DNA from 4 places in the Bradyrhizobium sp. NBAIM08 genome. Region 2 is predicted to be linked to each of the others. Evidence: predicted binding sites of a transcription regulator. Region 2 holds the regulator's gene; each other region holds the start of a gene.

Region 1 (7,602 bases), on a different contig from region 2:
GCTCCCCGCCCTGGTCGATCAGCGACGCGATGATGATCGCCACGGGGATCAGGACCATAACGACCACCACGATGACGGTGACGAGGGCGGCAAGGTTGTGCTTTTCGGGCACGGATTTCAGGATCCGTCGATAGAACGGGGCGAAGATGATAGCCAGCAGCGTGGCCCACAACACGGCACCGGAGAACGGCCAAAGCACCCAGACGAACGCGACGGAGATCGCGCCGAGCAGGATGAGGAATGAACGATTCTCCGATGTTCTCACGTGTTCGCCAGCTCTTCGCTCGTTCGCCAGATGATGTCCGTAGCACAACATCGTGGCGGAGCGGCAGGTCCTCACCTGCCCGCTTTTGCGATCCAATCCGCAAGCGTGATGCGCCCTGCGAAGGTGGCGGGACCCGAGCTGCCGGCCTTGTAGACGAAGGCCTCGCCTTCCCCGACGTTGCCGGCGTCCTTGCCGAAGGCATCGGCGATGTTGGTCTTGTGGGTGACCAGGACGGTGTTGGTGCCGGACTGCGGCGGCGCATCGACGAGCTGACGCACGGCCTGCCCGGCCTTGGCATTGGCGCCGGTCGGGTTTGCCATTCCCGATGCGCTGGCGTTGCTGCTGTCGGTCAGGGCATCGACCGGCTTGACCTCACGGCCGGAGATCAGCTTGCCGGCCTCGACCGCGCGGTTCAGCCGGCTGGTGTAGACGTCGCCGATGGGGATCGCGAGGTCCTTGATCGCCGTCCCGATCTGGCGCGCCGCGTCCCTGCCCTTCTCGCTGAGCTGACGCTGGGCACTCATGTCGTCGAACTTGAAGGGATAGACATCCTTCTGGCTGTCGTCAGTTGCGGTGTGTCGGAAGATCAGGACGTAGCCGCCCTGCTTGAGCGACGAGATGAGGTCCGGTGTGTCGGCGGCTGCGTGGCGGGAGATTCCAGCCAGGAGAACAATCAGGGCGAGGCGGCAAAGCACGTTCATGCGCAAATCCTTTGGTTGCAAAATGCCCCCGGTGGGATCGTGACGCGCAACGCGCTCAATTTCAATTGCGATCGTCAGACGAGATCAGGTTCCCGTGAGATCCGGAACCGTCTGGTGCCGGGATGCGGCGAGGCCCGCCAGAGCCTCCTCGAGTTTCTCACGGTCGACCGGCTTGATCAGAAATCCGTTCATGCCTGCCTCGAAGCAGGCATAACGATCCTCCACCAGCGTGTTGGCGGTGAGCGCCAGGATCGGCGTCCGGGAATCGCCCAGCGCGGCCTCGTGCGCGCGGATGCGCTTTGTCGCCTCGATGCCGTCGAGCTGCGGCATCTGGATGTCCATCAGCACGAGATCGTAGGGCGTGCCGGCCGATGAGGCGGCGAGCCAGGATTCCAGCGCGGCCTCGCCTTGGACGGCAATGACGACGCGGTGGCCGAGCTTGGTCAGCAGCGAGCGCATCAGCAAGGCGTTGATCTCGTTGTCCTCGGCAACGAGGATCGACAGGCCTTTCACCGGCGCGGGGCCGGCGGAGGCCGGCGGCGGCTCCGGCGCGAGATCGGGCGAGGCGACCTCCGGCGTCAAAGCGAGGCGTGCGGCAAGCGAGGCCGCGCGCAGCGGCTTCACCAGAAAGCCGGTGAAGGCCGCCGACAGCTTCTCGTGCCGCGAGCTCGACGTCAGCAGCACGAGGCGCTGCAAGGCATGCGCGCGGGCGGCCTCACCGAGCTGATCGGCCGCGGCGGGGCCGATCGCCCGATCGATCAGCACCGTGTGCCAGGAGCGTTCCGGCAGCAATGCTTCGGCGACCGCCGCATCTGCAACCAGGCAGGTCTGGCCGCCCCAGCGTTCGAGCCGCCGCGCGATGAGCGAGGCTTCGATGCCGTCGGCGACGAGGAGCATCGACTTGCCGGTGAGGTCGGGACTCGGAAATGCGGTCTGCCCGGCGCCGCCTTGCGACGGCGGAAGCGGCACCGCGACCTCGAAGGTCGAGCCCCTGCCCGGCTCGCTCGTGAGCGTGATCCGGCCGCCCATGCGCTTGACGATGCGCTCGCTGATGGCGAGGCCAAGTCCGGTGCCGCCATAGGTGCGGGCGACGCGCTCGTCGGCCTGCTCGAATTCGCGGAAGATGCGCTGCTGGGCTTCGGCTGCGATGCCGATGCCGGTGTCGCGAACCAGGAAGCTGATCTCGTTCGGCCAGATGCCGGGCTCGACGATCAGCGCCACGCCGCCGCTGCTCGTGAACTTGATGGCGTTGCCGGCGAGGTTGAGCAGCACCTGGCGCAACCGCGCGGCGTCGCCGACCACTTCGAGCGGCAGGCGCTCGTCGACATAGGCGGCGATCTCGAGCGACTTCGCCTGCGCGCGCGGCGCGAGCAGCTCGGTGATCTCTTCGACAAGTGTCGAGAGCGCGAAGGGACGTTGATCGAGGTCGAGCTTGCCGGCCTCGATCTTGGAATAGTCGAGCAGCTCCTCGATCAGCGCCATCAAGGCTTCGCCCGAGGTCTTCACCGCCCTGGCATAGGTCGCCTGCTCCGGCGTCAGATCGGTGTCGAGCAACAGGCCGCCCATACCGATGATGCCGTTCAGGGGGGTGCGGATCTCGTGCGAGGCCATCGCCAGGAAGCGCGACTTGGCGCGGTTGGCGGCGTCGGCCTGGTCGCGCGCGTCGGACAATGCGCGCTCGGTCTCGGTGCGGTCGGTGACGTCGCGTCCGACGCTCTGCAACTCGGCGGGCTGGCCGGCATCGAGGCGGACATAGCCCTCGCGCCAGGCGATCCAGCGCGCGCCGAGCGGGGTTGCGATCTTCTGGTCGTGGATGCGCGTGCCGCTGCTCTCGCGGGCACTGTCGCCCTGCTCCAGCACGTCGAAATCGAATCGCGTGCCGACCAGCGCGCTGCGCGCCTGTCCCGCGAGCGCGCAATAGGCCTCGTTGGCAAAGGTGACGCGGCCGTCGGTAGCGCGCAGCACGATGAGGTCGCCCTGCTGCTCGAACAGGCTGCGGGCGCGCTCTTCCGCTTCCTTCAGCTCCCAATTGCGGTCGATCAAGGCTTCGTTGTGGGCGGCGAGCGTCCGCAGCCGCTTATTGACGAAGCGCAGACGCATGCTCAGCGTCGCAAGGCCGAGGCAGGCGAGCGCGAACAGGAAGCTGGCGCCGATCGCAAAGGTGTGGGGATCGTAGCCGGAATTGTCGGACCGGCTGCCGGAGACGAAACCATAGGCGCCGCCGAACGTCGCCGAGAAGATCATGAAGGAGCGGATCGCGAAAGCGAGCCTCGGATGCCGTCGCCTGAAACGACGCATGCGCACTTTGATCCGGAACGTCCGACCCATCGCAACCGACCCTTGCCTGAAACCCCGCCGCCGCGTGCGACGATGGCCCGCCGACCTTGCGAACAAATTGCGGCGGTGGCGCCGCCTCCGAACAGGGTTGACGAGACGTTAACGGGTCAGAGCATGATCCGGACCCGAAGGGCCGCGTTAGCGAAAAGTGTGCAGCGGTTTTCCTTCGCGACAAACGCGGAACGCGTTTGCGCGGAGATCATGCTCAAACACAAAGCTCTAAAGCGATGCCGCCTGGAAGCGGCCATGGCCGCCGCGGGCGCCGACGATCAGCGCCGCCGCCTCGCGCGGCGAGAACGTCTTTGAGCGCACATAGATGCGGTAATCCGCCGGTCCTTCGCTGGAGAGATAGACCACCTGGCCGCCGTCGACCGGCTGCGCGGCGATCGAGACGAGACGCGTCGAAGGGCTGGCCTGGCAGGTGTCAGGCTCGGAGCCGAGGCCGTCGTCGACCACGGCAAAATCCGCGGCGTCGGCATCCTCGGTGATCTGGACCCGCACCGTTGCCCGCGCGGGATCGTCGGTGAAGGCGACATGCACACCGGCGGTCCAGAACAGCGAGGTGAGCTCGACCGATGTGTCGCCCAGCGCGATGCAGGGATGCGACACCGATCCGATCTCGGCGCGGGCGAACACCGCAGCCGCCAACAGGGGAACAGCCGAGGCCAGGAACTTGAAACGCAACATGACGCTCTACTCGCTAGGCCCCGGGAACTCACAACCGAAACGCGTCGGGCCTTATGGTTTGCAGAGCGTAAAGGAAAGTCGTTACCGCCGGGTTGATGCGCGGAATGATCAAGCCAGCTGGCGCACATCCTCCGCGAGTGCGCGGTACGACAGCGCTTCGGCGAGGTGCAGCCGGCCGATCTTGTCGGCATGGTCGAGGTCGGCCAGCGTGCGCGCCACCCGCAGCACGCGGTGATAGCCGCGCGCCGACAGGCGCATGGTCTCCGCGGCGTCGCGCAGCAGTTTTTGGCCCTGCGCGTCCGGCTTTGCGATCTCCTCCAGCACGGAGGCGGGGGCTTCAGCATTGGTGCGGACATGGGGCAGGCCTGCATCCGCATAGCGCGCCAGCTGGATGTCGCGCGCCGCCGCCACGCGGGCAGCGACCTCGGCCGATCCTTCCGACGGCGGCGGCAGGATCAGGTCGGCGGCCGTCACCGCCGGCACCTCGATGCGCAGATCGATGCGGTCCATCAGCGGACCGGAGATGCGCGCCTGGTAATCGCCGGTGCAGCGGTCGATGCGGCCGCGCTTGCAGGCATAGCCGGGCTCGAACGCATTGCCGCAGCGGCAGGGATTCATCGCCGCGACCAGCATGAAGCGGGCAGGGTAGGTGACGCGATGATTGGCGCGCGACACCGCGACCTCGCCGTTCTCCAGCGGCTGGCGCAGCGAATCCAGCACGCGCGGATCGAACTCCGGCAATTCGTCGAGGAACAGCACGCCCTGATGTGCCAGCGAGATCTCGCCGGGCTTGGCGCGCGCGCCGCCGCCGGTGAGCGCGGCCATGCTGGCGGAATGGTGCGGCGAGCGGAACGGGCGCCGCGCCGTCAGCGCGCCGCCTTCGATCTCGCCGGCGACCGAGGCGATCATGGAGACCTCGAGCAGCTCGCTCGGCGACAGCGGCGGCAGGATCGAGGGCAGGCGCGCGGCCAGCATCGATTTGCCCGCGCCCGGCGCGCCGATCATGAGCAGGTGGTGCCCGCCGGCGGCCGCGATCTCCAGCGCGCGCTTGGCGCTTTCCTGGCCCTTGATGTCGCGCAGGTCGAGCGTCGAGGCGGCGGCCTCGTGCACCTTCGGCGTCGGCCGCGACAGCACCTGGGTGCCCTTGAAATGGTTGGCGATCTGGATCAGCGAGTGTGCGGCAATGATCTGGATGTCCGGGCTCGCCCACGCCGCCTCGGAGCCGCAGGACGCCGGGCAGATCAGTCCTTCCTCGCGCATATTGGCGCCGATCGCGGCGGGAAGGACGCCGGCCACCGGCGCGATCGAGCCGTCGAGGCCGAGCTCGCCGAGCACGGTGAAGCCGGTCAGCGCATCGGGCGGGATGGCGCCTATCGCGGCCATCAGCCCAAGCGCAATCGGCAGGTCGTAATGGCTGCCCTCCTTCGGGAGGTCGGCCGGGGCCAGATTGACGATGATCCGCCGCGCCGGCAGCGCCAGCCCCGAGGCGATCAGCGCCGAGCGCACCCGCTCGCGCGCCTCCGACACCGCCTTGTCCGGCAAGCCGACGATGGCAAAGGCCGGCAGGCCAGGCGCGACCTGCACCTGCACGTCGACCGCGCGGGCCTCGATCCCCTCAAAGGCGACGGTAGAAACCCGCTGAACCATGCCGAACCAGCCTGCCCATTGCTGCAATTAGGGGTAGCAGAGCGCGGCCGTTTCCGCAAGAACAATACGGGAACAATCGCTTGGCGGCCGGTCAAATCCTAACCAATCGTAAACGCAGCCCAGACACTACGTCTCGAATGCCGCCTTCTCTCCTCAGCACATTCCAACGAATGTCCGCTACTCCTAGGGCTGCGGGATGGGCCGTGGTCTAACGGGTGAACAGTTCAAATGCTTGCAAATCGCCGGAGAAGCGAACGTCGGGTGTGCAGCCGCCTCGCCAAGATCCATTTTGGCGCGGGCTCGCTGCCGCGGGATTGCACGATCACGGACATTTCGGATGGCGGCGTGAAAGTGGTGGCGGAATTTCTGGAAGTGCCGCCGCAATTCACCATCATCTTCGCGCCTGATTATTCCCGCCAATGCCGCCTGCGCTGGCGCATCGGCTGCGAATTCGGCGCCGAGTTCGTCGACTGAACCTCAACAGGCGCGCCTCCTTAACGGGACTTTAGCGTTAATGGGTAAGCATCTCTGATCAGTTGCCGAGTGATCAGAGTATGCCCAAGCGTTCGTTCCTCGCCTTATCCCCGGCGGGATATCTGTGTTCCGCCGTCCTGATCCTCGCCCTCGGCGGCTGTCAGACGGCCGGCATCGACGACGTCACCGGTGCGCTCGGCGGCAAGCGGGAGTCCGCCGCCAAGTTTGACGGCAAGTCCGACAGCAAGGCCGACCCCACGCCGGAGATGGACGCACTTCGCGAGCGTTATCGCGCCAAGCCGAGCGATCCCGCCATTGCTCTCGAATACGGCAAGGCGCTGCGTGGCAGCGGCCAGCGCGCGCAGGCGGTCGCAGTGCTGGAGCAGGCCGTGCTCGCCCGTCCTGGCAACAAGGCGCTGCTCGCCGGCTACGGCCGCGCGCTCGCCGACAACGGCAATTTCCAGCAGGCCTTCGACGTCCTCGGCCGGGCGCATTCGCCCGAGGATCCCGATTGGCGCATCCTGTCGGCGCAGGGCGCTGTGCTCGACCAGCTCGGCCGCAACGAGGAAGCCCAGCAATATTACGCTGCGGCGTTGAAGATCGTGCCGAACGAGCCGACCGTGCTGTCCAATCTCGGCCTGTCCTACATGCTGCAGAATAATCTATCGAAGGCCGAACAGGTGCTCGGCCGCGCCCATCAGCGCAATCAGAACGATGCGCGGGTCCGCGCCAATCTGGCGCTCGTGCTGGGATTGCAGGGTCGCGAGGCCGAGGCCGAAATCCTCGTCAAGGCAGATCTGCCGCCGGACCAGGCCGCGGCCAAGGTCGCGGCGCTGAAGCAGCTGCTGGCGAAAAAGCAGCAGCGGGCGGACAGGTAGTCCGCCCTAGAGCATGATCCGGACCCGAAGGGCCGCGTCAGCGCAAAGTGTGAAGCGGTTTTCCCTCGCGACAAACGCGGAAGGCGTTTGCGCGGAGATCATGCTCAAATAAGCCGCGCCTACGACGCCTTGCGATGCGGGGCCGAGCTGCGCCCCGACTTGCCCTTCAGCTTCTTCAAAAGCGGCTCGAGCAGCGAGCGCTTCGGCTTCTTCACCTCGCCGCGGCCGGCGAGGCGGTTCGCCATATTCTGGAACAGAACGGTGGTGCGGTGGGTCCTGGAGACCTCCGCGATCATCTGGCCGTTATTGGCCGCGGTCGAGAACAGTTTCGAATCGAACGGGATCACCGCGATCGGCTGGCTCTCCATGGTCTTGGCGAAGGCCTTGACCTCGATCTCCGCACGCTTGTGCATGCCGACCTGGTTGAGGCAGTACAGCGGCGGCCGGTCGTTCGGTCGCGCCGCCTTCAGCACGCTCAGCATGTTCTTGGTGTTGCGTAGATTGGCGAGATCGGGCTCGGCCACGATCACGATGTCGTCGGCGTTCACCAGCGCGCGCCGGGTCCAGCCGGACCATTGATGGGGCACGTCGAGCACGATGCAGGGCGTCGTCA
Region 2 (7,602 bases):
GGGCGCGTCTTGCCAGCCAGGGCGCGCTGGCCTTGACGCGAAGCGGAGAGGGTTTTTCGGTGCAGGCGGTGAGGGCGCGAGGGGCAAGCCGTCCCTGGTTGCCGGCCGGCGCCGGCGAGGGAGATTTCGACGGCAGCCTCGTGCCGAAGACGGCCGTGCCCCGCAACCGGGACGCAACGCCGTCGGAGGCCGACTTGCAGGCCGACGATTGACGCGGGCGATTACAAATACCAAGCCAGCACGGCGCTAAGCCTTGCGTCGCCGATGACCGGCAGGGCCACCATTCGGCTCAGCCCGGCTGCGCGGGCTTCGGAGCCGGCGATCGAGCCGTCACGGGTGAGCTCGTCGTTGAGCGCGGGCATGCCGACGGCCCAGGCGCCGCCGATGCTGCCTTCGCCCCTGGCGATGGACTGCGCCGCATAGCGTGCGGCAAGGTCGATCTGCGCGCTGCAATCGCCGGCGCGAAAGACCAGCGCCGAACGGGCCTCGTTCGGGACCCAGATCTCGAAGCGTCGCGCAATCGGCGTTGCCTGCGCGGAGAGGAATGTCATGACCCAGGTCTGGTCGGTGCCGGTTCGATAGGGCACGCCTACGCCGAGATTGATCCCGACCTTGGCGGCGTCCTCCCAGCGCAGGAAGCTCTTGGCGTCGTGCAGGTCCTTGATGATCAGCGGCAGGCCCGCCTTCCATGTACGTCCGGGCAGGCCGAATCCGCGCGGAAATCTGGTGTGGCGGGAGTTGAATTCGAACATGTCCGCCGTGCCGTAATAGCCATCGACGAGCCCCATCTCATGCGAGAGATCAGGATCGTTGTGCCAGAGCTCGATCGCGCCGACATGCGCCTCGTCGTCGCCGCAGAACAGCACCAGCACGGCTTGCAGGAATTCGCCCGCGAACACCGGCACCGCCACGCCACAGGTGAGGCCGGCCGCAACGGCCTGATCGGTCCGCTTGAAATAGGAGTTGGCGAATTTCGTGAGGATGACGGGGTGGGCACAGGCCCAGGCCTTGCCTGGAAGTCCCTCGTCATATCCGAAGTGCAGCTCTTCGCTGACGGCCTTGAACGCGGACAGCCCTTCGTCGTAGAGGCCGCCGCCGAATTCCAGCCGCATGCGCGCCCGGTCGGGTACCCAGAGTTCAACGACGCGAATGAAGGTCTTCATGGAGCCTGTCCGCCGCCTCAAGCCATTGCAGCATCGGTCATCTGGCTGCGGAGCGGACGTTCAAAATTCAGGCAGGACGGCTCAAACTTCGTGCGGCGACGAGGCGCGGAGGCTCGCCGATCGAATGTCCTGAAACACAAACTCACCGGGCTCGCCGGCCTCGGCCGGCGACGGTAATTTCAATCCGGGCCTCGCCCCGTCGGGCGCAGGGCGTCAGCCGATCGGCAAGCGCGTGATCGTGGGCGGCCGCGTCTCGGCGACGATCTGCGGCTTGTGCTCGCGCTCGGGCACCGGCTGCGTCACCGGCAATTGCAGCACGGTCGCGCGCTGGCCTTCGACGAGCTGCGTCACCAGCACGTATTTGCCGTCGGGGAATTCGATCGCGTCATGATGGCGATCGGGAATGTGCGGGTCGATCTTGCCGAACTTGCCGACGCGAGAGTTCACGGTGCGCGTCCAGATCCAGCGGTTGTCGTAGCGGACATTGTCGGCGAAAGCGAGCTCCGTCCCCGGCAGCAGACAGACCGCGACGGAGGGATCGGCTTCGGAAGCGAAACCGCGCGTCGAGGTGCCGCGGAAGGTTGTCGTGACGATCGTCTCGCCGACTTCGGCGGGGCGCGTCGCGACGGCATGCAGGCTGTAGTCACACATCGGGTGCTCCTCATGCTGGGATAGCGACCCGCGTCTCTTTCGAGGCGCAGGCCTCTATCAGAGTGGAAGCATACAACGCTCTGCTCGGTTATGGGCAAATCTGCGGCTCGCGTCCGCAGCGCGCGATCACATTATCTTTCCCGGATTCGATAGGAACAAACCTCGCGTCCTTGCATTCGGCCGGAGCTATCAGCACTGCCGGCACAACTCTACCGGTGAAGCAGAGCGAGATTGCTGTGCGCCTGCGCGGGCGAATGTCGCGCGGGAGGATGGACCGGACAGCCGGCGCAGAACCAGAGAAACCGTCCAGCCGGAGCGGACAAGTATCCGCTCCGATCCTGGATCGCCGATGCCGATCGAAACGCGCGCGGCGCTTGATGTTTCCCGTATCAGTACTTCCGGTAAAGCCCGATCAGCTTGCCCTGGATCTTCACGCGGTTCGGCGGAAGAATGCGGACCTCGTAGGCGGCATTGGCGGGCTCAAGCGCGATCGAGGCGCCGCGGCGGCGGAAGCGCTTGAGCGTGGCCTCCTCGTCGTCGATCAATGCCACCACGATGTCGCCGGTATTTGCGGTCTCGTTGCGCTGGATCAGCGCCATGTCGCCGTCGAGGATGCCGGCCTCGACCATCGAATCGCCGCGCACTTCGAGCGCGTAGTGCTCGCCCGAGCCGAGCATGTCCGGCGGCACGCTGATGGTATGGCTGCGGGTCTGCAGCGCCTCGATCGGCGTGCCGGCGGCGATGCGGCCCATCACGGGCACCGCGACGGGGCGCTCGCCCTCGTCCGCGGGCGGGCTGGAGCTCGCGCGCACCTTGCCGAGATTGCCCTCGATCACGCTCGGGGTGAAGCCACGGCGATTGCCGGCGGCGGCCTGGAGCTCGGGCAGCTTGATCACCTCGATGGCACGGGCGCGGTTGGGCAGGCGGCGAATGAAGCCGCGCTCCTCGAGCGCAGTGATCAGGCGATGGATGCCTGACTTCGAGCGCAGGTCGAGCGCATCCTTCATCTCGTCGAAGGACGGCGGCACGCCGCTTTCCTTCAGACGTTCGCTGATGAACCGCAGAAGCTCGTATTGTTTGCGCGTCAACATCTCGACCAAAGTCCCCCGGTTGATGTCGTTCGATTCCGACACGATGAAGCCGGCACTAAGCCGCTACATCCTCGAAACAAATCATGAACGGACACTATATGTTCGATATGTGTTCCGCAACTGCTTAATTTATGGTGAACGCGGCCAAGCTCGCGGAATGCGTGTGGCTGGGCGGCTCAGACGGGCAGCCGGAGCACCTCGCAAGGCGTGCCTGCCTCGGCCTTCGGCGCGAACGGTGCGCGCACCAGAAGTACCTGTGCCGCAGCGAGATTCGCAAGAAGGGAGGAGTCCTGATGGCTGACCGGAAGGGCGACGCGCGTGCCGTCGTCGCGCTCCTCCAGCCGCGCACGCAGATAGTCCTCGCGCTGGTCGTTGGCGGCGAGATCGCGGCCCAGCACGGCGCGCTCGCGCCGATGATGAATCGCTGAACGGCCCGACAGGGCGCGAATCAAGGGGACCATGAACAGGAAGGCGCACACGTAGGACGACACGGGATTGCCGGGCAGGCCAATCACGCGCATCGCGCCTATCCGACCGTGCATCATCGGCTTGCCCGGCCGGATCGCGATCTTCCAGAACGCCATCGCGATGCCTTCGCCCTTGAGCGCCTGCTGGACCAGGTCGTGGTCGCCGACCGAGGCACCGCCGGTCGTGATCAGGATGTCGGCGCCGCTCTCGCGCGCGCGGCGGATGCCGGCGGACGTCGCCTCCAGTGTATCGGCGGCAATTCCGAGGTCGATGGTCTCGGCGCCCTCGCTGCGGGCGAGCGCATGCAGGGCATAGCCGTTGGAATAGACGATCTGGCCGCGACCAGGCGTGGTGCCCGGCATCACGAGCTCGTCGCCGGTGGCGAGAACGGCAACCCTCGGGCGGCGGATGACGGCGAGATGCGGATGATTCATTCCGGCGGCAAGGGCGAGATCGCGCTCGGTGAGGCGGATTCCCTTGCGCAGCAGCACGTCGCCTTCGCGGAAGTCGACGCCTGCAGGGCGGATGTGCCGGCCGAAACTGGCGGCTTCCTTGATCGTCACATGTTTGCCGTCGGCAGCCGTGTCCTCCTGGATCACGACGGCATCGGCGCCGTCGGGAACGACGCCGCCGGTGAAGATCCGCACGGCTTCGCCGGGGCCGACGCTTCCCGCGAACGGCCGGCCCGCCGCGACCTCGCCGACGACGGTCAACCTCGAATCGTTTGCCGCGTCGGCCGTGCGTACGGCATAGCCGTCCATCGCCGACATCGCCTCCGGCGGCTGCGTGCGCCGCGCCGCGACATCGCGGGCGAGCACACGATGGTAGGCCTCGTCGAGGCAAACCATCTGTTCAGCCAGCGGCTCGACGCCGGCCAGCACCGCGGCAAGCGCGTCAGAAACCGGCATCAGGGCCACGGGCGAACTCCTGCTGAGCACATCAGTCAATGGGCGGCGAGAGTTCTAGCCGAGTGCAGGCGTGAGGCAAAGCAGCACGCGGGATGATTTATCCTGCGTGATCGCGGGGTGGAGGAGGTCGGCTCAACTCCGCCGCGGCATGATGCGGAAGGCGAGACAGACCGGAACGAGGATTGCCATGGCAAGGACGAGAATGACGAGCGCCACGGCCAACATCGTTCAACGCCCCGTCGGATCGCCCGGACTGATGTCCGCGACGTCGGGCGGCTTGGGACCCTGATCCTTGTCCGGCAGCGGGTCCGCCTGGGATTTTAGGTCGGCGGCCTTGCTGATCAGCTTGGCGGAGAGGTCAGAATCCGAGGTGGTTCTGGCGAATTCGAGCAGGAGAGAGGCTTGCTTGGTGAGATAGGTCTTGCCCAGCACGTCGATCAGTCCAATGTAGAAGTCCCAACGGACTCATGAGTCCGAAGGGTGGTATTCCGTTCCCGGAACTCTGTATAAAAATGCACAAAGTGATCAGGTTCCACATTTTCAGCAGTTTTTGTTCCGGCAAGTGAGCGCGCTCCGGGCTTTCCCGCGGCTCAGATCCCCAGTGCTTTCAATGCGTTCCCGACATCACGCGGCGAGGTGACATGCACGGCGGTCAACCCGCGCGCCCGCGCTCCCTCGATGTTCTCGGCGAGGTCGTCGAAGAACACGATGCGCTCGGCCGGCACGCCGATCGCCGCCACGACATGGTCGAAGGCCTCGGCATCCGGTTTGCGCAGGCCGATGCTGGAGGACAGATACAGCTCGCGGAAATGGCCGAGCAGACCGGCATATTCCTTCGAGAAATAGTCGACGTGCGGCCGATTGGTGTTGGAGAAGGCATAGAGCGGCATCTGCTTCGCCGCCCGCGGCAACAGCTCGGCGATATCAGGCATCTCGCCGGCGAAAATCGCGTTCCAGCCTTCCAGGAATTGCGCATCCGAGATGCCGATCCCGAGCGAGGACCGCAGCGAGGCGAAATAGTCCCCATCGCTGATCTTGCCCATCTCGTGCAACCGGTAGGCCTCGTCGCGCACATAGCGCGCGATGATGGCCTCGGGCTGGCAGCCGGCATGTCCCGCCCAGCAGGCGATCGCCTTGGAGAAGTCGATGTCGAGCACAACGCGCCCGAGGTCGAACAGCAGCGCATCCGCGCTGCCGGGAGAGAGCGATGTCATTGCGTCCTTTTCACTTCGGTATGGCGCGTCAGTAACGATAGGGCTCGTGGTCGAACAGCGGGAACGCGCTGAACACGCTGGGCGCGTTGGTGGCGGCCGCCGGATGCAGGCAGGATTTGTCGAGCTCGGCGAATGAGGTGGCGCCCAGGAGGCCGAGGCAGCGCAGCACCTCGTCTTCGAGCAACTCCAGCATCCGCGCGACGCCGGCTTCGCCGGCTGCCGCCAGCGCCCAGCATTGCAGCCGGCCGATGCCGACGAGGTCGGCGCCCGCCGCGATCGCCTTGACGATGTCGGTGCCGCGGCAAAAGCCGCCGTCGACCATGATCCTGGCGCGGCCCTTCACGGCGTCGACGATCTCCGGCAGCACGTGCATGGCGCCGCGGCCGTGGTCGAGCTGGCGCCCGCCATGGTTGGAGACGTAGATCCACTCGACGCCGTGATCGAGCGCGATCTGCGCATCCTCGGCCGTGGCGATACCCTTGAGGATCAGCGGAATTTTGAACGTGTCCTTGATCATCTTCACGGTCCGCCACTCCAGGCCCTTCTGGAAATCGCCGCCGGTGGCGCGCAGGCGGCTCTCGCGAACGTAGCGCTTGGCGATGTCACGTTCACGACGGCTGTAATGGGCGGTGTCGACGGTCAGGCAGAAGGCGGCATAGGCGTTCTTCTCGGCCCGGTCGACCACGTCGGCGACGAAGGCATCGTCGCCGCGGACATAGAGTTGATAGAGACGCAGTGCATCGGGGGCAGCCTCGGCGGTCGTCTCGAGGCCGGGCTCGGACACCGAGCTCAGCATGTGCGCCGCGCCGAACCTGCCCGCAGCGCGCGCGACGCTCGCCGCGCCATCCGGATCGAAGATCTCGAGTGCGCCGACGGGAGCCAGCACCACCGGCAGACGCAGCTTGCGGCCGAACTGCTCGACGCTGCCATCGATCCTGCGCACGTCGCGCAGCACGCGCGGGCGGAAGGCGATCTCGTCGAGCGCCATGCGGTTGCGCCGCATCGTGGTCTCGGTCTCGGCGGCGCCGATGATGTAGTCCCAGGCATTCTGGTTGAGGTTGGCGCGCGCCTTCCGGATGAACTCGTGCAGGTTCTGGAACGGCTCGTCGCTGGCGCCGAGCTCGACGTTCCGTTCCGGCCGGATGCGGGGCGCTTCATTCATTGTTGTCCTCCCGAGAATTTGAAGTCTTGTCGCCATCGCCTATCGCGTCCGGTCCTCCAAAACCATCCTAAAATCGCATAGCTGCGAGGCGTAGGCGGCCCGGACCGTGTCGTGTTGCTTCGAAACAGTTTCGGAACGTTGCCAAAAGTTTAGGCCAAGGCGAAGGGATTTCTTCGGTGTACCCGCCAGCGCGGCATCCCGGCCTTGAAGAAACCAGAATGGTATTGTGAGAGATGGACTGGATCGCCATTTGCATGGCGTCTCCCAGCCTCAAGAGAAACGCCAAGCACAAAAGGCACCTTCATGCGGAAAACCCTGCTGTTCCCCCTGGGCGCGCTCACGGGAGCGTGCCTGACCCTTCTGGTAGCCAGCCCGCAGGGCGGCGTATGGGCAGCGCGGGCGGCAGTGAGTGCGGGTGATGCTTATTCCCAGCTCAATCTGTTCGGCGCGGTGTTCGAGCGGGTCAAGGCCAGCTATGTCGAGAAGCCGGACAATGCCAAGCTGATCGAGGGGGCGATCACCGGCATGGTGACCTCGCTCGACCCGCATTCGCGCTACATGAACGCCAAGGCCTGGACCGAGATGCAAGAGACCACCTCCGGCGAGTTCGGCGGGCTCGGCATCGAGGTCACGATGGAGGATGGCCTCGTCAAGGTCGTCTCGCCGATCGACGACACGCCGGCTTCGAAGGCCGGCATCATGTCCGGCGACCTCATCGGCAAGATCGACGGCGAGGCCGTGCAGGGCATGACGCTCGAGCAGGCGGTCAACAAGATGAAGGGACCGGTCGACACCAAGACCAAGCTGACCATCATCCGCAAGGGTGCGGATGCGCCGCTCGAGGTTGCGATCACGCGCGAGATCATCCATGTGCGTCCGGTGCGCTTCCGCGTCGAGAACGGCGACATCGGCTATATCCGCATCACCTCGTTCAACGAGCAGACC
Region 3 (7,602 bases), on a different contig from region 2:
TACGCCTAGCACTAGGCACAGAGTTCCGAGCGGACGTTTGGAACTAAAATCCTTACCGGCACTTCTCGAAAATTAACTTGGTTCAGGCGCGTTGAGCGCGCAGCAAATGTTTTGCATAAACGCCATCGGCCTGACGCAAATCAGGGCAATAAGCCGGTGAACGCGAGGGAGGGTCTCATGGAGAACGTACGTCGCTACCGGGCGCTGGCGTCCCTCTGCCGTCAGCAGGCGGCCTACCGGCCGCTCCAGAACTGGGAACTCCTCGGCCAGGCCGAACATTTCGAACATCTTGCCGAAATCGAGCTCAAGGCGCACTTCGACGCGTGCAATGTGCACCGCGACAAGGACGCCGCCGCGCCCACGACATGGGAAGCTCCCGTCGCGGCGTGACGGCGCCAGGCCAGCGCGTCAATGCGACATCAGCGTCGGGACCGTCATGGCTTCCAGCATGGCGCGGGTGACGCCCCCGAGAAAGCGTTCCTGCAACCGTGAATGGCCGTAGCCGCCCATCACCAGAAGATCGAGACTCTCGTCGGCCGCCAGCGACAGAATGATCGGCTGAATGTCGGCGCGCGTGGCGGTCAGGCTGACCGTGCGGGTGGACAATCCGCGCCGGCCGAGATGTCTGGCCAAGCCGCTCGCTGAAGCTTCGCCGCAGACGTCGTCGGTCTCGTTGACGGTGATGATCACGATCTCTTCGGCGCGCGCCAGGAACGGAGCTGCGTCGCGCATAGCGCGGGCGGCAACGCGACTGCCGTCCCAGCAGATGCCGATCCGCTTCGCCTTGAAGGCTCCCCGGAAGGTGTAGGGCAGGAACAGCACCGGGCCGCCCGCGCGGAACAGGATCTCGCTCGGCATGTCGTTGTCGAACGAGCCTTGCGCCGGATCGGGCTGGAGCAGGACGCTGAGGTCGTGCAGCCGTGCCATCTCGCCGAGCGAGCCGGCGGCATCTGCCGGGATCGCGCCGAGTGCGTGGCAGGTATAGGCGATGCCGGCGTTCGCCGCCTCGCTCTTGAATACCGCGAGCGCCGCCTCGGCCCGCTCCACGGCGCGCTCGCGCTCCAGCTCGAAAACGGCCGCCACCGCCGCGCCGCCTTCCATGACGTAAGCCGTACTGGTGGCGACATAGCCGACCGCGACCGCGTCGAGATGCGCGTTGAGCTTCGCCGCGAGCGAGACCGAGCCCTCGATCGCGGGACGCATGGGACGTTCGGTGGGAATGTGGACGAGAATGTCTTTGTACATGGCGCGCCTCCGCTGAGCATCATCCGATGGTCGCAGTTTTTCACTGCGCGAAGGCGGCGCGTTGAGCTGTATCAAACGTCCGGATTGCCTGCTGCGACCGCTCATCCATTCTTTGCCGAGATTTAATCGGACGGACGGGACGCCGTAAGGTGGCAGCGACCATGTTGCGGGCAAGGCGACACCTGCTCAACATGGACATTTCGACATGAACGATCGCGTCAATTCCGACATCACCACGTCTCGCAAGATCTTGCGGCCGCGGCGGCTCGCGCTGCTCGGCACCGTGGCCGCGCTGGGCGTGGCCGCCCTGGCCATTGCGCCAGGCGCCTCGCCGTACGGCATCAACTCCTTGATTGCGCCGGCTCAGGCGGCCGAAGCCGCCGCGACGCCGCCCGGCTTCGGCGATCTCGTCAGCAGGGTCAAACCCGCTGTGATCTCGGTGCGGGTCAAAATCGATCAGGACAACGACAAGAGCGCGATGCTGCAGCAGAACCGGATGGATTCGGACGAGGACACGCCGTTCGACCAGTTCTCGCGACAGTTCGGTTTCCGCTTTCCGGGCGGCGCGAACGGCATGCCGCGCCAGCGCCACCAGATGATCACGGGCGAAGGCTCCGGCTTTTTCATCTCCGCCGACGGCTATGCCGTGACCAACAATCACGTCGTCGATCGCGCCGAGTCCGTGCAGGTGACGATGGACGACGGCACGACCTACACCGCGAAAGTGGTCGGCACCGATCCGAAGACAGATCTCGCGCTGATCAAGGTCGACGGCAAGAAGGACTTTCCGTTCGTCAAGTTCTCCGACCAGAAGCCGCGCATTGGCGACTGGGTGGTCGCGGTCGGCAATCCCTTCGGTCTTGGCGGTACCGTGACCGCCGGCATCGTCTCGGCCAGCGGCCGCGACATCGGCAACGGTCCCTATGACGACTTCATCCAGATCGACGCGCCGATCAACAAGGGTAATTCCGGCGGCCCGGCCTTCGACATGAACGGCAACGTGATCGGCGTGAACACTGCGATCTTCTCGCCCTCGGGCGGCTCGGTCGGCATCGGCTTCGATATCCCGGCTTCGACCGCCAAGCTCGTCGTCGCGCAATTGAAGGACAAGGGCGCGGTCACCCGGGGCTGGCTCGGCGTGCAGGTGCAGCCGGTGACGTCGGATATCGCCGACAGCCTCGGGCTCAAGGAGGCGCGGGGCGCGATCGTCGACAATCCGCAGGATGGCAGCCCGGCGGCGAAGGCCGGCATCCAGGCGGGCGATGTCATCACCGCCGTCAACGGCACCACGATCAAGGACTCCCGCGACCTCGCCCGCACCATCGCGGGCTTGACGCCGGGCACGTCCGTGAAGCTCGATGTCTTCCGCAAGGGCGACAGCAAGACGGTGACGCTGGCGCTCGGCGAGTTGCCGAACGAGCGGCAGGCCAAGGGCAATGGCAGTGGCAATGCCGACGAGGGCAGCGGACAGCCGGGTGCCGGCACGCCGCGCCTCGGCCTCAGCCTGGCGCCCGCCGGTGACGTCCAGGGCGCAGGCCAGAACGGCGTCGTCGTCACCGAGGTTGATCCGCAAGGCCCGGCCGCGCAACGCGGCATCCGGACCGGCGACGTCATCCTCAATGTCGGCGGCAAGGCTGTCAGCAATGTCGGCGAGGTGCGCTCCGAGCTGGCGCAGGCCAAATCGTCGGGCAAGCGCAGCGTGCTGCTTCAGGTCAGAAGCGCGGAGGCCACCCGCTTCGTTGCGGTGCCACTCGCATAACGTCAACTCGACCCTTACCAATCCAGGAAGGCGGCCTTCGGGCCGCCTTTTGCACACACGTCACGTCCGCACCAGGCCGGTCACATTCTCGTTAACGGCAGGGATGATGACCTGGTGCGTCCGAAAAAGCCGTGTTCGCTGATCACACTCGCAGGGCGCCTCGGTGCTCTGCGCCAACGTCGCCGCTGAGAGGGGTTGCAAGCGTGGAACTTCGAGCCTCCCGGCGCTTTGTGGAACTCGCCGGTGGTTCACAAGTGATCGGTGCCGACATGGATCGATTGAAGCTCTCGCTCAGGAGTGCGCTGCTCGTGGCGCCATTGGTGCTCTCGGGGGGAAACGCGCTCGGGCGCGACGACGGCCGCTACGCGAATTCTCCTCTGAAGCCATGGTTCGACAGTTTGCGCAGCCATCTCGGTCCGTGCTGCTCGGACGCGGACGGTTTCGCCCTTGCCGATCTCGACTGGGAGTCGCACAACGGGCGCTACCGTGTCCGCATCGACGGACAGTGGATCGATGTGCCGGATGAGGCCGTCATCACCGAGCCCAACCGGGCCGGCCGCACGATGGTGTGGCCGGTCAAGACTGCGTTCGGGATTTCGATCCGCTGCTTCATGCCGGGGAGCATGATCTGAGGCGGGTCAGCGCGACCGCTTGGATTTGCGCTTCGATGATTTCTTGTTCGACGATTTCTTGGACGACGTCCCGGACGTTTTCTTGGATGCTTTCTTGGACGTCTTCTTGGCGCTCTTGCGCTTCGAAGCCTTCTTCGGGACCTTCTTGCCCTTCTTGCGTGCCTTCGACAGTCCGATCGCGATGGCCTGCTTGCGGTTCTTGACGCGGCCGCCGCGCCCGCCACGGCCGCTCTTCGCGGTGCCCTTCTTGTAACGCCGCATCTCGGTGGCGACATCGCTTCCCGAGCTGCGTGAGTAGCGGCGCTTTTTTGCCTTGCGTGCCATGCATATTCTCCCTCGGCGGGGAGAACCATTCTGCACAGCCATGGTTCCGGGAGCGTGGAACGGCGCAGGCCTAAAGCGCGATGCGATGCTCTAGAAGGAGTTTGCCAGCTCGATCTCCGCTTCCAGCACCTGGATGCGCCGGGCGGCCTCGGTGAAGGACAGATCCCGCGCATATTGGCCGGGCTGATAGGCCTCTTCGCTGAGCCGCTTTAGCTTTAGGCCCTGCGCCCGCGTCATCTGCTCGCCCAGGAAAAATCTGGCGTCGTATTTACCTTGAACCTGCATCTGGCGTCTCCGTCCTGAAATCGTGACTTGACTATATGTTCTTATTTTGTTCTAACAAGGCATGGACAACAGAATTAATGAAATTCGACGTAAAATCAGAGCCTTGAGGCTTGAGATGGCCGACGTCGAGGCGTCGGTGCGCGACCTCGTCGAGCGCGATCACGACTGTACGGAAAGGGCCCTGGCGCAGATGGACCTGCGCCGGAAGATGAATCTCTTGATCGCCGAATGGAAGGCTGCCGGCGGCAGCGACGTACTGCCGAACGTCCGCGACCGGGTGCGGCTTCGTGCCGTGAAGACAGGCGGCAACTCCGCGCGCGCAGCCGAGCGCCGCTGAGATCCTTGGCGCCGGATACTGAAGGCCGAGTGCCGAACCCGCCGAGTGCCGAACCCAAAGATAGAAGACAAAGGGCTCCGCAATGCGGAGCCCTTCATGATTCCTGGGAGCGCCTATTTGGTGTTGGTCAGGCCGCCCGTGTTGGTCATGGTGCCGCCCTGATCGGAGCCGGGACCGGCGCCGCCTTGGCCGGAAGGATCAGCGCCCTTGGAGGACTTGGTGTTGGCGCCGGTGGTCTGTGCCGACGACATCGAGGATTCATGCTTGGCCTTGTGCGATTTGGCCTGGGCGGCAAACGGCGCGGCGGCAAGGCCGGTTGCCAATATTACGGCGAGAGCGAGCTTGGTCGTGTTCATGCGGGGGAACTCCCTGAGTTAAATTGACGCAGGCAGCAAAACGGCGCGTCGCGGCAGGAGTTCCCGGCGAAGTATCTTCCGTACGTCACGCACGCTTCAAGTTTGCTTGTCCTCGGCCAGGATGAACACGGCGCCGGTGAGCGTCGCGCCGATCGCAAAGGTCGTCACCAAGGTGAGGGCGAAGACCATCGCGGCCTGGCTTCCGCCATTGTTCAGCAGGTTGGCGACGGCTGGATTGGACAGGACGAGCGTGAGGCTGAAAATGAGGCCTAGCGCTGCGCCCATCATTGCATGCGTCATCAGCTTGATAAGGCCGCTGGCAGAGATCAGCTCAGACGACTTCTTGGTGCGCATGGGACGGCATCCCGAACTTGCCACGCCAACGCGCATGTGATCGCCGGGTTCCGTTCCGCTGAAGGAATTGTTACCGCCCGTTTCATCCGGCGTTCATGCCGGGCTTGCCAAGATGGGCGCCAGCAAAACGGGAACATCGATATGGGTAAGGTCGTCTTTCTTTACCGCTCGCTGGCCTATCGCAACGCGGCCGCGGACATCCTGCGCAAGGCGCGCAAGCTTCCGCTTGGCGCGGAGCGAAGCGCGGCCCGCCGCTACGCGAGGGCGCTGCGCGATCTCGCCCGAACGGAAGCTTGGCTCGAAGGGCGCGTCGCGCGCGAACCACGCACGGTGCAGCGCATGAGCAGCGCAGCGTCAGGTTAACCGGATGCGCGTTGCAATTCGGCAGCGCCGGCGGTGTCGAACTTGCTTGGTGCAGCCGCCGCGGTCTTGCGTGTCAACGGCACCTCAAGACGGCACAGCAGGCCCTCGGCGCGCCAATCGAACTGCGCCTGTCCGCCAAGCTGGGACTCGATGCTCGCAAGCAGGCTTCGCGTGCCGAAGCCGCGCGATTTCGGGGTCTTGACCAGGGGACCGCCGGATTCCTCCCAGCTCAGCGTGAGCAGCTCCTCGTCGACCTGCCAATCGATCGCGAGCCGCCCCGCTCGCGTGGATAGCGCGCCGTACTTTGCCGAGTTGGTGAAGAGCTCGTGCAGTGCGAGCGCCAGCGTCTGGGCCGTCGCCGGCAGCAACTGAACTTCGGGCCCTGCCAATTTGATCTGGTCGCCTAGCGAGTAGGGCGCAAGCTCCTCGTCGATCAGCCTGGAGAGCTCGGCGCCTTGCCAGCTCGACAGCGACAGGATGGTGTGCACGCGCGCCAGCGCATTGATGCGCCCCTCGACGGCGTTGACATAGGCCTTGACCTCGTCGGCCCGGGTGAGGCGCACGATCGACTGCGCCAGCGCCAGCGCGTTCTTCGCGCGATGATCGACTTCCCGCGCCAGCAGGTTCTGCCGCTCCTCGGCGCGCTTGCGCTCGGTGATGTCGACGGTCACGCCGCTGACGCGCACCACGCGCCCGCTCTCGTCCGTGGTTGCGGCCGCCGTGCCGACGCACCAGCGCACCTCGCCGTCGGGCCGGATGATGCGGAACTCCGTCTCATAGGCGCGTGTGCCCTTGTTGAACTCGGCGATCGCCTTGCGCAACTGGTCGACGTCGTCGGGGTGCAGCAGGGCCTGAACGTTGGCCGGATTGATCTCGAAATTGTCGGGGCTGACGCCGAAGATATTGTATTGCCCCTCGTCCCACATCCAATCGCCGCTGATCCAGTCCCAGTCCCAGGACCCCATCTTGCCTGCCGCGATCGCCATGCTGCGCCGCTGCTCGCTCTCGCGCAGCTTCGCGGTGGAAGCCTCCAGTTCCGCGGTGCGGGCGCGGACGCGATCCTCGAGCTCGTGGTTCAGCCGTTCGAGCTCGCGCGTCTTGCGGTAGAGCTCGGCAAACACCTTGATCTTGGCGCGCAGTACCTCCGGCACGACCGGAACCGGCACGTAATCGACCGCGCCCATCTCGTAGCCGCGCAGCCGGTCGATGTCGCTGACCTGGATCGCCGAGATGAAGATCATGGCGGTCTTCTGGAAACGCGGATGCTCGCGGATCATCGCGGCGAGCTCGAAGCCGTCGAGCTCGGGCATGCAGACGTCGACCAGGATCACCGCGATCTCGGTCTTGAGCAGCACCTCCAACGCCTCGCGGCCCGAGGAGGCGATCACGAGGTTCTCGCCGAGATCCTTCAGGATCACCTCATAGGCGAGCAGCTTGGCCGGCTGGTCGTCGACGAGCAGGATGTTGACCTTTTCCTGGTCCATGCGCGTGTCCAACTCAGCGATGCAGCCACATGCGGATCGCAAGCAGCAATTGGTCGGTGTTGACCGGTTTGGCGAGGTAGTCGGACGCGCCGGCTTCGAGGCATTTCTCCCGGTCGCCCTTCATCGCCTTGGCCGTCAACGCGATGATCGGCAGACGGGCGAAGGCCGGGTTCTCGCGGATCACGCCGATGGTCTGGTAGCCATCCATCTGCGGCATCATGATGTCCATCAGCACGATCGCGATCTCCGGATTGGATTCGACCAGTGTCACCGCCTCGCTGCCGGTCGTGGCCGTCAGCACCTTCATGCCGCGTCGTTCCAGCACGCTCGAGAGCGCGAAGATATTGCGGGCATCGTCGTCGACGAGCAGGGCGGTCTTGCCGATCAGGTCCTCGTCGGAACTGTTCAGCTTCTCCAGCATGCGCTGCTTCTCGAGCGGCAACTCCGTGATCACGCGGTGCAG
Region 4 (7,602 bases), on a different contig from region 2:
ACCGACCGCGCGCCCCTGATCCTGAGGGCATTCGGCATGTCGCTGTTCCTGTGGGTCTATCTGGCAACGGCGATCAAGCGGCTGCACGACCGTGACAGGAGCGGCTGGTGGCTCGTTCCGTTTTTCCTCGTGCCCGGCCTTTTCAACCAGTTCTCGGACCTGCTCCCCGACACCAGCGTGATGCTTCTTTTCAACCTCGCCGCTTCGATGCTGTGGCTGTGGGGTCTCGTCGAGATGCTCTGCGTGCCCGGCACTGTCGGCGAGAACCGGTTCGGGCCTGATCCGCTGGCCGGGATCGCGTATGAGTCCACGCCCGCCTCGCCACCTGCGAAGAGCTGGGACCAGGGCCGCGAGATCGAAATTGTTCCGCCCAGCGCTAGCCCACCCGGCGGCATGCATGTTAAGCGGGGCGCATGACCGATGCCCTCTCGATCGCCCGCGACCTCATCCGTTGCCCCTCAGTCACTCCGGCCGATGCCGGCGCGCTCGGGGTGCTCGAAAAAATCCTGGGCGCTGCCGGTTTCACCTGTCACCGCGTGACCTTCAGCGAGGAAGGCACCGCCGACGTCGACAATCTCTACGCTCGGATCGGCACCGACGGTCCGCACATCACCTTCGCAGGCCACACCGATGTGGTGCCGCCCGGCGACGAGAGCGCCTGGAGCGTCGGCGCGTTCTCCGGAGAGGTGAAGGACGGCGTGCTGCATGGCCGCGGTGCGGTCGACATGAAAGGCGGCATCGCCTGCTCGGTCGCCGCGGTGCTGGAGCATCTCGCCGCCAACGGCGGCAAGCCGCGCGAGGACGGTGCGGGCTCGATCTCGTTCCTGATCACGGGCGACGAGGAAGACGTCTCGATCAACGGCACCATCAAGCTGCTGAAATGGGTCGCCGAGCGCGGCGAGAAATTCGACCATTGCGTGCTCGGCGAGCCCTCGAACGTCGAGACGCTCGGCGACACCATCAAGATCGGCCGGCGCGGCTCGCAATCCGGCACGCTCGTCGTCGACGGCGTGCAGGGCCACGTCGCCTATCCGCACCGCGCCTCCAATCCGGTGCCTGATATCTCGCGGCTGATCGTCGCGATCTCCGACGAGCCGCTCGACCATGGCAGCGCGCAATTTCAGGCGTCCAATCTCGAATTCGTCTCGGTCGACGTCGGCAACAAGGCCTTCAACGTCATCCCCGGCGAGGCCCGCGCAAGATTCAACATCCGCTACAACGACAACCACACCCAGGCGAGCTTGCGTGAATTGGTGGAGACGCGTCTCGCCAAAGCCTGCGGCAACCGCATCAAGGCCCGCATCGTGTGGGAGCCCTCCAACTCGAACGTGTTCGTGACCAAGCCGGGTCCGTTCACCGATCTCGCGGTCTCCGCGATCGAGGAGGTGACGGGACGCAAGCCCGAGCTGTCGACGTCAGGCGGCACGTCGGATGCGCGGTTTATTTCAAGCTATTGCCCCGTGATCGAGTTCGGCCTGGTCGGGCAGACCATGCACCAGGTCGACGAGCGCGTGCCGGTGGCGGATCTGGAGAGGCTGACGAAGGTGTATCGCGGGATTTTGGCGCGGTATTTTGCTTGAGGCAGTGTTGCCTCCACAAACACGACCGTCATCGCCCGGCTTGACCGGGCGATCCAGTATTCCAGAGACGGCAGTGATTGAGCCGAGAGGCCGCGGCGTACTGGATGCCCCGGTCAAGCCGGGGCATGACACCGAGGTTTGGGGAGAGCGTGCCCGCTCTCTGCGCCGCTCGCCTAATAATCCACCTTCATCAAATACAGCCCCTCGGGCGGGGCGACGATGCCGCAGGCGGCGCGGTTGCGGGCTTTGAGTGCGGCGGAGAGATCGTCGGCGGTCCAGCGGCCCTCGCCGACCCAGACCAGGGATCCCACCATCGAGCGCACCTGGCTGTGCAGGAACGAGCGCGCCGAGGTGATGACGTTGATCTCGCGGCCATCGCGGATCACGTCGAGCTGGTCGAGCGTCTTCTCCGGCGATTTGGCCTGGCACTCGGTGTCGCGAAAGGTGGTGAAATCGTGCTTGCCGAGCAGGCGCTGCGCCGCCGCGTGCATTGCGTCGGCATCGAGCTTGCGCGGCACGCGCCAGGCGTGGCCGACATCGAGCGCGAGATTGGCGCGAGTGTTGACGATGCGATAGCGGTAGTGGCGCTTGACCGCCGAGAAGCGCGCCTCGAAATCGTCGGGCACGATCTCGGCCTCGAGCACCGCGATCGGATGCGGGCGCAGATGCGCGTTGAGCCCGTCGCGAAAACGGCCCGGCGGAAACTGCTTGTCGACGTCGACATGGGCGACCTGGCCGCGCGCATGCACGCCGGCATCGGTGCGGCCGGCACCGTGCACGCGCAGATCCGAACCAGTCATCGCCTTCACCGCGGCTTGCAGCGCGCCCTGCACCGATGGCAGCGTGTCCTGCACCTGCCAGCCGAAGAATGGCGCGCCGTCATATTCGATGGTGAGCTTGTAGCGGGGCATCGTGTCCAGTTTCGTCGTCATTGCCCGCCTTGTGCGCTGTTGCGCACTGGGGCGGGCAACCCAGTACTCCGCAGCTTATCCGATTGACCGAGAAGCCTCGGCGTACTGGATACCCCGCCTTCGCGGGGTATGACAGTGTCAGGTGAATTTGGATCCCGCCTTTAACGGCACGCCGCGCAGGAAGTCCGCGGCCTGCATGCGGGCCTTGCCCTCGCGCTGCAGCTCGATGATGCGGATGGCGCCGTCGCCGCAGGCGACGGTAAGCTGATCGTCGAGCATTTCGCCAGGCGCGCCGGAGCCTTGCGCCAACTCGCAACGCAGGATTTTTACGCGCGCATCCCCCAGCTCGGCCCAGGCACCGGGAAACGGCGACAAGCCGTGGATGTGGCGCAGCACCGCGCGCGCCGGCTTGCTCCAATCGATCCGCGCCTCGGCCTTCTCGATCTTGGCGGCATAGGTGACCCCGTCCTCGCTCTGCGCCTTGAGCTGGAGCCCGCCGCGTTCGAGCGCGGCCATCGCGCGCACCATCAGGTCGGCGCCAAGGCGGGACAGACGATCGTGCAGGTCGAGCGCGGTCATGCCGTCGGTGATTGCGATGCGCTCGGCCATGGCGACGTCGCCGGTATCTAAGCCGACATCCATCTTCATCACCATCACGCCGCTCTCGGCATCATCAGCCATGATGGCGCGGTTGATCGGCGCGGCGCCGCGCCAGCGCGGCAACAGCGATGCGTGCAGATTGTAGCAGCCGAGTTTTGGCGCATCGAGGATCGCCTGCGGCAGGATCATGCCGTAGGCGACGACAACGGCCGCGTCGACATCGAACGCGCGGAACTCCGCCAGCGCCTGCTCGGACTTCAGCGTCTTCGGCGTCAGCACGGGAATGCCGAGCTTTCGCGCGGCCTCCTCGACCGGGGTCGGCTGCAATTGCAGGCCGCGCCGGCCGCCCGGCTTGGGCGCGCGGGTGTAGACCGCCGCGATCTCGTGCCCATGCGCGACCAGCTCGAGCAGCGTCGGCACGGAGAAATCGGGCGTGCCCATGAAGATCAGGCGGAGGGGCATGTGACGAGACAATCCTTGAAACGAGCAAGGTACTCGTCATGGCCGGGCTTGTCCCGGCCATGACGGCGGAGGAATTATCACTCCGCCGCGCGCTTGGCGGCTTTCTCGAACTTCTTCATGACGCGGTCGCGCTTGAGCTTGGACAGATAGTCGACGAACAGCACGCCGTTGAGATGGTCGATCTCGTGCTGGATGCAGGTGGCGTAGAGGCCTTCGGCATCCTCCTCGTGCACCTTGCCGTCGAGATCGGTGAAGCGCACGCGCACCTTCGCGGGCCGCTCGACCTCCTCGTAATATTCCGGGATCGAGAGGCAGCCTTCCTCGTAGACCGACAGTTCCTCGGACGAGGCGATGATCTCGGGGTTGATGAAGACGCGCGGCAGCGGCTTGGTCTCGCCGTTCTCGTCGCGTTTGGCGAGGTCCATCGTGATCAGGCGCAGCGGCTGCGCGACCTGGATCGCCGCCAGCCCAATGCCGGGCGCGTCGTACATGGTCTCGAACATGTCGTCGGCAAGCTTGCGGATCTCCGAAGTGACCTTCTCGATCGGCTTGGAGACCAGGCGCAGCTGCTTGTCGGGCAGGATGATGATTTCTCTGAGGGCCATGGCCGCGATTTAAGCCGCGCGCCGGATGCGGTCAATGCGGGCCGGAACCCCTTAACCCCTCGCTAACCATAAAACTTCACCTTTCATTAGCCATGAAAATTAGGGGCCGGTTAACCCAGAATGTTCCCTCTTCGTTCGCGAGAGCGCAGCGAATCGGCTACAAGGCGGCATGAACGAGATCATTGTCATGCTGGGCGACTGGCCGGTGCGCATCGTCGATGCGCTGATCGGCTTCGGTGCGCTCGTCCTCATCCTGCTGGTTGTGATTGCGGTTGTGATCGCGCGCTCGGGGCGGCGTGGCGCGGAACTCGCCATGGCGAACGCAATCCGTGCCGACGAGCTCGAGGAGCGGCTCGCCCAGGTGCTGCACGCCCAGAGCGAGGCCTCGGGGCGGGTCGACGCCATGACCCAGGCGCTCGCCGGCCGCCAGGCCGAGATGGCGCGCGCGGTCAACGAGCGGCTTGATTCGGTGACGCATCGGGTCGGCCAGTCCATGGAACATTCGACCCGCAACACCATCGAGAGCCTGCGCGCGCTGCATGAACGGCTCGGCATCATCGACAACGCGCACAAGAACCTCACCGACCTCACCACGCAGGTGACCACTCTGCGCGACGTACTCGCCAACAAGCAGTCGCGCGGCGCCTTCGGCCAGGCGCGGATGGAGGCGATCGTCCAGGACGGTCTGCCCAAAGGCTCATACGAGTTCCAGTTCACGCTTTCGACCGGCAAGCGACCGGACTGCGTCGTGTTCCTGCCCGACCAGCGCCCGCTCTGCATCGACGCGAAGTTTCCGCTGGAGGCGATGACGGCGCTGCACGACGCCCGCACCGACGAGGAGCGGCGCGTTGCCACGCAGCGGCTGCGCGGCGACGTGATGAAGCATGTCAGCGACATCGCGGAAAAATACCTCGTCACCGGCGAGACCCAGGAGATGGCGCTGATGTTCGTGCCGTCGGAATCGGTCTATGCCGAGATCCATGACGGCTTCGACGACGTGATCCAGAAGGCCTATCGCGCCCGCGTCGTGCTGGTGTCGCCGTCGCTGCTGATGCTCGCGATCCAGGTGATGCAGCAGATCATGAAAGACGCGCGCATGCGCGACGCCGCCGACCAGATCCGCACCGAGGTGATCAAGCTCGGCGACGATTTGGGGCGCCTGCGCGACCGCGTGCTCAAGCTGCAAAAGCATTTTGCCGACGTGAACGAGGACGTCCGCCAAGTGCTGATCTCCGCCGACAAGATCGAAAAGCGCGCAGGCCGCATCGAGGAGCTCGATTTCAGCAAGAGCGATGCGCCGGAGACACCGCGGCTGGTGGCGACGGGAGCGGCAGAGCTGTTTCCGCGCAAGCTCCAGGCGGGGGAGTGAGACTAGGGCACACTGTCGTGCCCCGCGAAGGCGGGGCACCCAGTACGCCGTGACGATCGTTGTTAAGCCGACGTGCCGGTGTTTACTGGATCGCCCGCCTTCGCGGACGATGACGGCGGAATGGAAGGCGAAGATGGATCCACGCCAGTACTACGTGTACATTCTCGCCAGCCGAATTGGCGGTACGCTCTATATCGGCGTGACGAACGATCTCATCCGCCGGTGGCGCAGCACAGGTTGAAGGTCATCGAAAGCTTCACGGAGAAGTACGACGTCGCCCGACTTGTCTATTTCGAGCAGTTCGACCATCCCGAGAATGCGATCAAGCGGGAGAAGCGGTTGAAGAAGTGGAATAGGGCCTGGAAGGTCCGCTTGATCGAGCAGCATAACCCAAACTGGGATGACCTCTATCCTGGGATAGCCGGACCATCATGATGGCGTCATGCTCAATGTCATGCCCCGCGAAGAGGGGGCATCCAGTATTCCGCAGCCCGTGTGGTTGAACCGAGACGCCGCGGAGTACTGGATCGCCCGCCTTCGCGGACGATGACACCGAGCGTGATGGAAGCTCTCCCGTCTCACCAGCTACCGCGAGAGTCTTTTCTCCCAGAATCTGCTAACACGCCCCCCATGACCGCACCCGACGCGACCTCCCCCGCCGCGACTTCCACCGCCTCGCCCTCCTGGCGCGACATCCTTGCCGTTTACCTGCAGCCGCGGGTGCTGATCGTGCTGTTTCTCGGCTTCTCCTCGGGGCTGCCGCTGGCACTGTCGGGATCGACGCTGCTGGTGTGGATGGCCGAAGCCGGGGTCGATCTTGGAACGATCGGGCTGTTTGCGCTGGTTGGAACGCCATACACGCTCAAGTTCCTGTGGGCGCCGCTGGTCGATGCGCTGCATGTGCCGTTGTTCACGCAGGCCTTCGGACGTCGCCGCGGGTGGCTGGTGTTTGCGCAGCTGCTGCTGATCGGCGCGATTCTGCTGTTGGCGCTGACCGATCCGGCACGTTCGCCGCTGCTGGTCGCGCTCGGCGCGCTGCTGGTCGCGACGATGTCCTCGACGCAGGACATCGTGGTCGACGCGTTCCGCGTCGAGAGCCTGCCCGAAAGCGAGCAGGCCGCCGGCATGGCCGCCTATGTCGCGGCCTATCGCATCGGCATGTTGGTCTCGACTGCAGGCGCCCTGTTCATCGTCACCGGCTTCGAGGCGATCGTCCCGCGTGGCGCCGCCTGGATGTGGGGCTATGTGGTGATGGCGGCTCTGGTGCTGATCGGCACGGCGACTGCGCTCGCCGCCACCGAGCCCGCACAATCCGCGCGCGCCGAGGCCGCCACGCAGGACGAGGGCGCGCTCACGCGGGTGTTCCATGCGGCGCTGGGCGCGTTCTCGGAATTCCTGCGACGCAAGGAAGCATGGGTCGTGCTCGCCTTCGTCGTGCTGTTCAAGTTCACCGACGCGTTCTCCGGCAACATGACCGTGCCGTTCGTCATCGACATCGGCTTCACGCGGAACGACTATGCCGTGATCGTCAAGGGCGTCGGCATCATCGCGACCCTGGCCGGCGGCTTTGCCGGCGGCTTCGTGGCCCGACGCTATTCGCTCGCGACCAGCCTGTGGATCGGCGGCATCGTGCAGGCGATGTCCAATTTGTCGTTCTCGTGGCTTGCGATTGTCGGCGTCAACGAATGGGCGCTGACCCTCGCGATCACCTCCGACAATTTCTGCAACGCCATCGGCACCGTGATCTTCGTCGCCTATCTCTCGGCGCTGTGCCAGAACCCGCTGCACACGGCGACCCAATATGCGCTGCTGACGGCGCTCGCCGCGGTGGGACGGACCTATTTGTCGTCGGGCGCAGGCTATCTGGCGAAGGCGACGGGCTGGCCGATGTTCTTCGCGATCTCCGTCCTCGTCGCCATCCCGAGCCTGATGTTGCTGGCGTACTTGCAGAAGCGCGGGCATTTCGAGGCACTGGGGCCGGTGCGGGTGTAGGCACCCCTGTCATGCCCCGCGAAGGCGGGGCATCCAGTACTCCGAGACAGTCGTGATCGACCGAGAAGCTGCGGCGTACTGGA

Evidence for each region. Region 2 encodes LexA, which represses DNA repair genes until DNA is damaged. Its sites were predicted from a motif close to TGTTCNNNNTGTGTTCNG; they were not measured.
Region 1: I6F37_RS26265 (YifB family Mg chelatase-like AAA ATPase) is a predicted target of LexA. The motif match lies at 5,695-5,712, and genes of this name have one in related genera.
Region 3: I6F37_RS35365 (DUF3072 domain-containing protein) is a predicted target of LexA. The motif match lies at 4,282-4,299, and genes of this name have one in related genera.
Region 4: I6F37_RS16850 (DNA recombination protein RmuC) is a predicted target of LexA. The motif match lies at 4,280-4,297, and genes of this name have one in related genera.

The regions. Positions count from the first base shown of each region.
Region 1 is NZ_JADYVR010000008.1:173,788-181,389, reverse strand. Features, by position in the region: gene I6F37_RS26285 (AI-2E family transporter) at 1-265, opposite strand, end outside; gene I6F37_RS26280 (histidine phosphatase family protein) at 337-966, opposite strand; gene I6F37_RS26275 (PAS domain-containing hybrid sensor histidine kinase/response regulator) at 1,051-3,294, opposite strand; gene I6F37_RS26270 (hypothetical protein) at 3,523-3,990, opposite strand; gene I6F37_RS26265 (YifB family Mg chelatase-like AAA ATPase) at 4,099-5,637, opposite strand; gene I6F37_RS26260 (PilZ domain-containing protein) at 5,866-6,111, shown strand; gene I6F37_RS26255 (tetratricopeptide repeat protein) at 6,192-6,989, shown strand; gene I6F37_RS26250 (AAA family ATPase) at 7,109-7,602, opposite strand, start outside.
Region 2 is NZ_JADYVR010000001.1:168,937-176,538, reverse strand. Features, by position in the region: gene I6F37_RS00850 (ComEC/Rec2 family competence protein) at 1-212, shown strand, start outside; gene I6F37_RS00845 (GAF domain-containing protein) at 222-1,163, opposite strand; gene I6F37_RS00840 (hypothetical protein) at 1,377-1,814, opposite strand; gene lexA (transcriptional repressor LexA) at 2,204-2,905, opposite strand; gene glp (gephyrin-like molybdotransferase Glp) at 3,082-4,290, opposite strand; gene I6F37_RS00825 (hypothetical protein) at 4,510-4,713, opposite strand; gene I6F37_RS00820 (HAD family phosphatase) at 4,872-5,495, opposite strand; gene I6F37_RS00815 (alpha-hydroxy acid oxidase) at 5,524-6,657, opposite strand; gene I6F37_RS00810 (S41 family peptidase) at 6,961-7,602, shown strand, end outside.
Region 3 is NZ_JADYVR010000018.1:68,395-75,996, reverse strand. Features, by position in the region: gene I6F37_RS35395 (bifunctional diguanylate cyclase/phosphodiesterase) at 1-9, shown strand, start outside; gene I6F37_RS35390 (hypothetical protein) at 178-390, shown strand; gene I6F37_RS35385 (universal stress protein) at 409-1,245, opposite strand; gene I6F37_RS35380 (Do family serine endopeptidase) at 1,451-3,004, shown strand; gene I6F37_RS35375 (hypothetical protein) at 3,274-3,636, shown strand; gene I6F37_RS35370 (DUF6496 domain-containing protein) at 3,643-3,960, opposite strand; gene I6F37_RS35365 (DUF3072 domain-containing protein) at 4,051-4,245, opposite strand; gene I6F37_RS35360 (hypothetical protein) at 4,361-4,582, shown strand; gene I6F37_RS35355 (hypothetical protein) at 4,696-4,938, opposite strand; gene I6F37_RS35350 (hypothetical protein) at 5,035-5,292, opposite strand; gene I6F37_RS35345 (hypothetical protein) at 5,434-5,655, shown strand; gene I6F37_RS35340 (HWE histidine kinase domain-containing protein) at 5,652-7,139, opposite strand; gene I6F37_RS35335 (HAMP domain-containing protein) at 7,153-7,602, opposite strand, start outside.
Region 4 is NZ_JADYVR010000004.1:449,937-457,538, forward strand. Features, by position in the region: gene I6F37_RS16825 (DUF805 domain-containing protein) at 1-417, shown strand, start outside; gene dapE (succinyl-diaminopimelate desuccinylase) at 414-1,580, shown strand; gene truA (tRNA pseudouridine(38-40) synthase TruA) at 1,754-2,491, opposite strand; gene fmt (methionyl-tRNA formyltransferase) at 2,630-3,553, opposite strand; gene def (peptide deformylase) at 3,631-4,158, opposite strand; gene I6F37_RS16850 (DNA recombination protein RmuC) at 4,328-5,527, shown strand; partial or broken gene I6F37_RS16855 (GIY-YIG nuclease family protein) at 5,661-5,962, shown strand; gene I6F37_RS16860 (MFS transporter) at 6,158-7,519, shown strand.